2 regions of the Variovorax humicola genome follow, and region 2 is predicted to be linked to the other one. Evidence: predicted binding sites of a transcription regulator. Region 2 holds the regulator's gene; the other holds the start of a gene.
The links. Region 2 encodes NrdR, which represses ribonucleotide reductase genes. Its sites were predicted from a motif close to CACNANATNTNGTG; they were not measured.

Region 1 (3,313 bases), on a different contig from region 2:
GTAGTAGTTGATGTCGATCACGTTGTCGAGCATGCGCATCGCGGTCGAGATCGTGCGCTTGAGTTTTTCCTGGTCGACCTTGCCGTTCTTCAAATGCTGCAGCAGGTTGACCGAGCCGAGGTTGCACACGGCCGTCTCGGTGTCGCTGGTGTTGAGCGTGATCTCGGTGCAGAGGTTCGACGAATGCACGACACCGGCGTGCTGCTGCGGCGAGCGAACGTTGCAGGCATCCTTGAACGTGATCCAGGGATGGCCGGTTTCGAACAGCATCGTGAGCATCTTGCGCCAGAGGTCACTGGCCGGGATGGTGCGCGCGGGCTTGATGTCGCCGCGCGCGGCCTTCTCTTCATAGGCGACGTAGGCTTGTTCGAAATCGGCACCGAACTTGTCGTGCAGGTCGGGCACGTTGCTCGGTGAGAACAACGTCCAGTTGCCCTTTTCCATCACGCGGCGCATGAACAGGTCGGGGATCCAGTTGGCCGTGTTCATGTCGTGCGTGCGGCGGCGGTCGTCGCCGGTGTTCTTGCGCAGCTCGAGGAACTCCTCGATGTCGAGGTGCCAGGTTTCGAGGTAGGTGCAGACGGCGCCCTTGCGCTTGCCGCCCTGGTTCACAGCCACGGCCGTGTCGTTGACTACCTTGAGGAAGGGCACCACGCCCTGCGACTCGCCGTTGGTGCCCTTGATGTGGCTGCCCAGGGCACGCACGCGGGTCCAGTCGTTGCCCAGGCCGCCGGCGAACTTCGACAGCAGCGCGTTTTCCTTGATCGACTCGTAAATGCCGTCGAGGTCGTCAGGCACCGTGGTCAGGTAGCAGGACGACAGCTGCGAGCGCAGCGTGCCGCTGTTGAACAGCGTGGGCGTGCTCGACATGAAGTCGAAGGACGACAGCACTTCGTAGAACTCGATGGCGCGGGCTTCGCGGTCGATCTCGTTGAGCGCCAGGCCCATGGCCACGCGCATGAAGAAAGCCTGCGGCAGTTCGATGCGGGTCTTGCGAACGTGCAGGAAGTAGCGGTCGTACAGGGTCTGCAGGCCGAGGTAGTCGAACTTCAGGTCGCGCTCGGCCTTGAGTGCGCCGCCGAGCTTGGCCAGGTCGTACTGCAGGAGCTTCTCGTCGAGCAGTTCGTTCTCGACACCCTTCTTGATGAAGTGCGGGAAGTTGTCTGCGTAGGCTTGTGCGCGTTCGGCCGGGGGCACTTCGCGGCCGAGGATCTCGCGGAAGATCGTGTGCAGCAGGAGGCGCGCGGTGGCGAAGGTGTAGTCGGGGTCCTTCTCGATGAGCGTGCGGGCGGCCAGGATCGAGGCCTTGTAGACCTCGTCGAGCGGCACGCCGTCGTACAGGTTGCGCATCGTCTCGGACTGGATCGGCGCGGCCGTGATGCTGGCGCCGAGGCCTTCGCAGGCCGATTCGATCAGGCCCTTGAGTTCATCGATGTCGAGCGCGACACGCTCGCCGCGGTCCAGCACGTGCAGCGTCGGCGCGGCGGGCATTTGCTGCACGTTCTGGCTTGCGCGCTCCTGCGTGCGGCGCTCGCGGTAGAGCACATAGGCGCGCGCAATTTCGTGGTGGCCGCCGCGCATCAGGCCGAGCTCGACCTGGTCCTGCACGTCTTCGATGTGAAAGGTGCCGCCGCCCGGCCGCGAACGCACCATCGCGCGCACCACGGCCTTGGTCAATCCCTCGACCGTCTCGCGCACGCTCGCGGAAGCCGCGCCCTGGGTGCCGTGCACGGCCAGGAAGGCTTTCATCATCGCGATGGCGATCTTGTTCGGCTCGAACGGCACCACGGCGCCGTTGCGGCGGATGATCTGGTAGTGCGCAAGCGCGTCCGCGGTCAGCGCGCCGGCGACGTCGCGCGGTTGGCTGTCGGCAGCTTGCGAGGAAATCGAAGGGCGTGGCGTGGCGGGAGTGTTCAGGGCTGTCTGCATTCGGGTCCTCGGTTGGCAATTGTTGTTGTGGCGTCAGTGCACAGGGCCTGCGGCCCGTCCGCGCTGCCGCAGGAATTTGTCAGGTTTTTGTAACGGAACATGTCTGGACGAGGGCACACTATATCTAGTGCCTCAAGGGCCTACAAGCCACTAGATGTAGTGTTTGTCATGAATCTCAAATGCCACATCACAGGGGTTTTTCAGGATGGGCTGCGGGAGCGCGCGTGGTTATTAGGCTACTTTGGCATGATCCAACGTGGACGCGGCCTGTGGCGCAATTTGAGCCCGCAGCCCGCATGGTTGCTGGTCGGAGGCGTTGATTTAATGACGTGGCGAGTCCCCGGCCACAGCCATCGCGGCGGCCTTCGCGATTGAGAAAATTCAGCGGGCGGTCACGCCTTCGGGAAACATCGCCTCAGGCCACGCCAAGGCGTCTTGCAACGCGAGCCAGTCAAAGCCGCTGCCCGGGTCGTGCTTGCGGCCCGGCGCGACATGCTCATGGCCGGCGATGAAGGCCACGGGGTAGTGCTGCGCGATCGCCGGACACAGGCTGGCCAGGGTCTCGTACTGTGCATCTTCGAAGGCTTGGCCCTCCAGGCCTTCGAGTTCGATGCCGATCGAGTCGTCGTTGCAATTGCTTCGGCCGCGCCAACTGGAGGCGCCGGCGTGCCAGGCACGGTCATCGCAACTGACGAACTGCCACAACTCGCCGTCGCGGCGTACGTAGAAGTGGGCCGAGACCTCGATGCCGCGGATGCGGTCGAAGTACGGGTCGGCATCCCAGTCGAGCTGGTTGGTGAAGAGGTCCTGCACTTCGTTGCCCCCGTAGATGCCGGGTGGCAGGCTGATCGAATGCAGCACGACGAGGTCGATGTGTGCACCGGCGGGCCGGGGGCCGAAGTTCGGCGATGCCAGGCGCCGGGCAAAACGGTACCAGCCGGCCTGCCAGAGGCCGGCGTCCGCGGAGTTATTCATCCAGCGTGCCGACGAGGCCGTCGTCGCCTGGCGGCGTGCTGATGCCGAGTCGTGCGATGCGATAGCGGATCTGGCGCAGGCTCAGGCCCAGGCGCGCGGCGGCTGCCGTGCGGTTGAAGCCGCTTTCCTGCAGCGCACGCACCAGCACTTCACGTTCTTGCTGATCGAGATAGGACTGCAGATCTGAAGGCATTGCCGGCCGCGCCGCAGGGCGCTCGCGCACGGGCGCGACGACCGCGGCCACCGGCGAAGGCACGGCAGCCTCGAGTGGCGCCGGACCGCTGAAGTCCAGGTGCAGTTCGTCGCCGTCATTGAGCGCGACGGCGCGATGCAGCAGGTTTTCGAGTTCGCGGACGTTTCCTTCGAGTGGGTGGTCCGCGAGTCGTGCGACCACGTCGGATGTCAGGCG
Region 2 (3,313 bases):
GGACAGCAACTCCTGAGCCAAGCGCCGCCTCGGCTACACTGACGCGGTACGCGACTGGCGATAGGCGCAACCCTCCTGCAGGGACCATGCGCTGACGTGGGATACCACTTGGAAGCGTACCGCCCGGTTCACCGGGTGTTCCGCCGTTCGCCTGGGCAGCCCTTGTTTGCATGAACAAGGAAATTTGTCTTCACAGGACTGCCATGTACCAACGCAATACTCTGGTCGAACAGACCGATCCCGAAGTGTGGGCTGCCATCCAGGCCGAAAACGCACGCCAGGAACAGCACATCGAACTCATCGCGAGCGAAAACTACGCGTCGCCCGCCGTCATGGCGGCGCAGGGTTCGCAACTCACCAACAAATACGCCGAGGGGTATCCCGGCAAGCGCTACTACGGTGGCTGCGAGCATGTGGACGTGGCCGAGCAACTCGCCATCAACCGCGTCAAGCAATTGTTCGGCGCCGACGCCGCCAATGTGCAGCCGCACTGCGGCGCTTCGGCCAACGAGGCCGTGATGCTGGCCTTCCTGAAGCCTGGTGACACCATCATGGGCATGAGCCTGGCCGAAGGCGGCCACCTGACTCACGGCATGCCGCTCAACATGAGCGGCAAATGGTTCAACGTGGTGAGCTACGGCCTCGACGCCAATGAAGCCATCGACTACGACGCGATGGAACGCAAGGCGCACGAGCACATGCCCAAGCTCATCATCGCCGGAGCGTCGGCCTACTCGCTGCACATCGACTTCGAACGCTTCGCCAAGGTGGCCAAGGACGTTGGCGCGATCTTCATGGTCGACATCGCCCACTATGCCGGCCTGGTGGTCGCAGGCTGCTATCCGAATCCCGTGCCACATGCCGACGTCGTCACGTCGACCACGCACAAGAGCCTGCGCGGACCGCGCGGCGGCATCATCCTGATGAAGTCGCAGCACGAAAAAGCGATCAACAGCGCCATCTTCCCCGGCCTTCAAGGCGGACCGTTGATGCACGTCATCGCGGCAAAGGCCGTCGCCTTCAAGGAAGCGCTGACGCCGGAGTTCAAGACCTACCAGCAGCAGGTCATCAAGAACGCCCAGATCGTCGCCGACACCCTCACCCAGCGCGGCCTGCGCATCGTCAGCGGCCGCACCGAGAGCCACGTCATGCTGGTCGACCTGCGACCCAAGGGCATTACCGGCAAGGAAGCCGAAGCGGTGCTCGGCAGTGCGCACATGACCATCAACAAGAACGCGATCCCGAACGATCCGGAAAAGCCGATGGTGACCAGCGGCGTGCGTATCGGCACGCCAGCCATGACCACGCGCGGCTTCAAGGACGAGGAAGCCCGCGCCACGGCGCACCTGATCGCCGACGTGCTGGACAACCCGCGCGACGAGGCGAACCTGGCGGCCGTGCGTGCCAAGGTGGAAGCGCTGACCACTCGCTTCCCGGTCTATCGCTGACCGGAACGACCTGGGGGCCGCAGCATGAAATGCCCGTTCTGCGGCCATCTCGAAACCCAGGTCGTCGAGACCCGCGTTTCGGAGGACGGCGACTTCGTGCGCCGCCGACGCCAGTGCGGCGCTTGCGAAAAGCGCTTCACCACTTATGAGCGGCCGGACGTCAATTTCCCTGCCGTCGTCAAGAAAGACGGAAGCCGGGCCGACTTCGACGCAGCAAAGGTCCGCGCGTCGATGATGCTGGCGCTGCGCAAGCGGCCTGTCGGCATCGAGCAGATCGATGCTGCCCTTTTGCGCATCGAACAGGAACTACTTGCCACCGGCTTGCGCGAAATCGAATCGAACAAGGTGGGCGAACTGGTGATGCGCGAACTGAAAAAGCTCGACAAGGTGGCCTATGTGCGCTTCGCGTCGGTCTACCGGAGCTTCGAGGACGTGGACGAGTTCAGGCAGTTGCTCCGGGACATTTAACTCGTTGACTTCGGTTAACTCGACTGCATCTTTGTGAAATTGCACGCACAAAGATCCTAAATTGTCATAACTGCACACTTCTTTGCCGTTTGTCGGCGCAGCTTCGCCGCCCGGCACGTATGGACCTCCGCCAGAGCTGACCGCTTGTAGCATCCGGCGAGTGCCCGCGTACTTCACTCCTCGGCGCCGGGCCACCGGTTACACAGCAATTGAACTGTTGGTTGCCATCAGCGTCGTGGCCGTGCTCGCTGCGCTTGCACTCCCGAGCTACAAGTCCGTCATCGCCCGGTACCGGGTGCGCACGACTGTCGAAGACCTGAAGGCGACGCTCTATTTCACTCGGTCAGAGGCCTTCAGACGCGGCGGCCGGGTCACGCTTCGCAAGGCCTCGGCTGCCAACTGCGCCGCTCCCGCGGATGAAAACTGGAGCTGCGGGTGGATCGTCTTCTCGGACGACAACGGCAACGGAAGGCTCGATCAAGGCGAAGAGCCCCTGCAGGCATCGCGCGTGCCTATGGGAACCCGCGTCTTCAACAGCAGCAAGGGCGTGGAATTCATGACTACGACCCGCTGGGGTGAATTCAACGGCATCGGCGCGTTCGGATTCAAGGTCGTACCTGCCGACAGCGCCGATGCCGCGCTGAGCACGGTCCTGTGCATCAGCGCGGGCGGCAGGCTCCGCACGGCTACCGGTGCTGCGTCGTGCTGACGCGAAGCGCCAGCCTGCAGCGGGGCGTGACGCTGCTGGAGTCCCTTGTCTCCATGGTTGTTCTTGTCGTCGGAGTACTGGCGATTCTGTGGGTTCAGGTGCGAACCCTGGCAGAAACACAGACAGCGGTTCGCCGCGCACAGGCCGTGCGCGCCATCGAGGATCTGGGCGAGCGCATCAAGTCGAACCCGGGCGGGTTCTCGCAGTTGGGCCTCTATGTCACCGACTGGGAATCCAGCGGGCTCCCGGCCCAGGACTGCAAGGCGGCCGCTTGCACGGCCGCGCAGTTGGCGGCACGCGACGTCCACGAATGGCAACTGGAAGTGGCGCAGCGGCTGCCGCTCGGCAAAGCCAAGGTGTTCCTCTCGTCCGATGAAGAAGCCGACAACCAACGCCAGTTGGGCGTGATGGTGGGATGGCGCTCCAACGAGCGGACAGACGACGTAGCCTTCACCGCGCCACTGACCAAGCTCTCGTCGACCGGCACCGGTGGCGCCACTTGCCCGACAGGGCTCATCTGCCACCTCGTCTATGTGCAACCGTGATATCGCTGCGCGCCGGCGGCAACACGGCGTCACGCTTGTCGAATTGCTGGTCGGTCTCGTCATCGGCTTGCTGGTCGTCACGGCGGCCATCACGACCATGCTCCTGTCGCGAACGACCGCAGCCGCGGTCAGTGACATGACGC

Region 1: WKW80_RS00430 (ribonucleoside-diphosphate reductase subunit alpha) is a predicted target of NrdR. The motif match lies at 2,046-2,059, and genes of this name have one in related genera.

The regions. Positions count from the first base shown of each region.
Region 1 is NZ_JBBKZV010000001.1:92,946-96,258, forward strand. It holds gene WKW80_RS00430 (ribonucleoside-diphosphate reductase subunit alpha) at 1-1,929, opposite strand, end outside; gene ampD (1,6-anhydro-N-acetylmuramyl-L-alanine amidase AmpD) at 2,311-2,904, opposite strand; gene WKW80_RS00440 (sigma-54-dependent transcriptional regulator) at 2,897-3,313, opposite strand, start outside.
Region 2 is NZ_JBBKZV010000004.1:254,160-257,472, forward strand. It holds gene WKW80_RS09930 (lytic transglycosylase domain-containing protein) at 1-16, shown strand, start outside; ZMP/ZTP riboswitch at 41-164, shown strand; gene glyA (serine hydroxymethyltransferase) at 204-1,448, shown strand; gene nrdR (transcriptional regulator NrdR) at 1,473-1,916, shown strand; gene WKW80_RS09945 (GspH/FimT family pseudopilin) at 2,077-2,625, shown strand; gene pilV (type IV pilus modification protein PilV) at 2,619-3,170, shown strand; gene WKW80_RS09955 (prepilin-type N-terminal cleavage/methylation domain-containing protein) at 3,157-3,313, shown strand, end outside.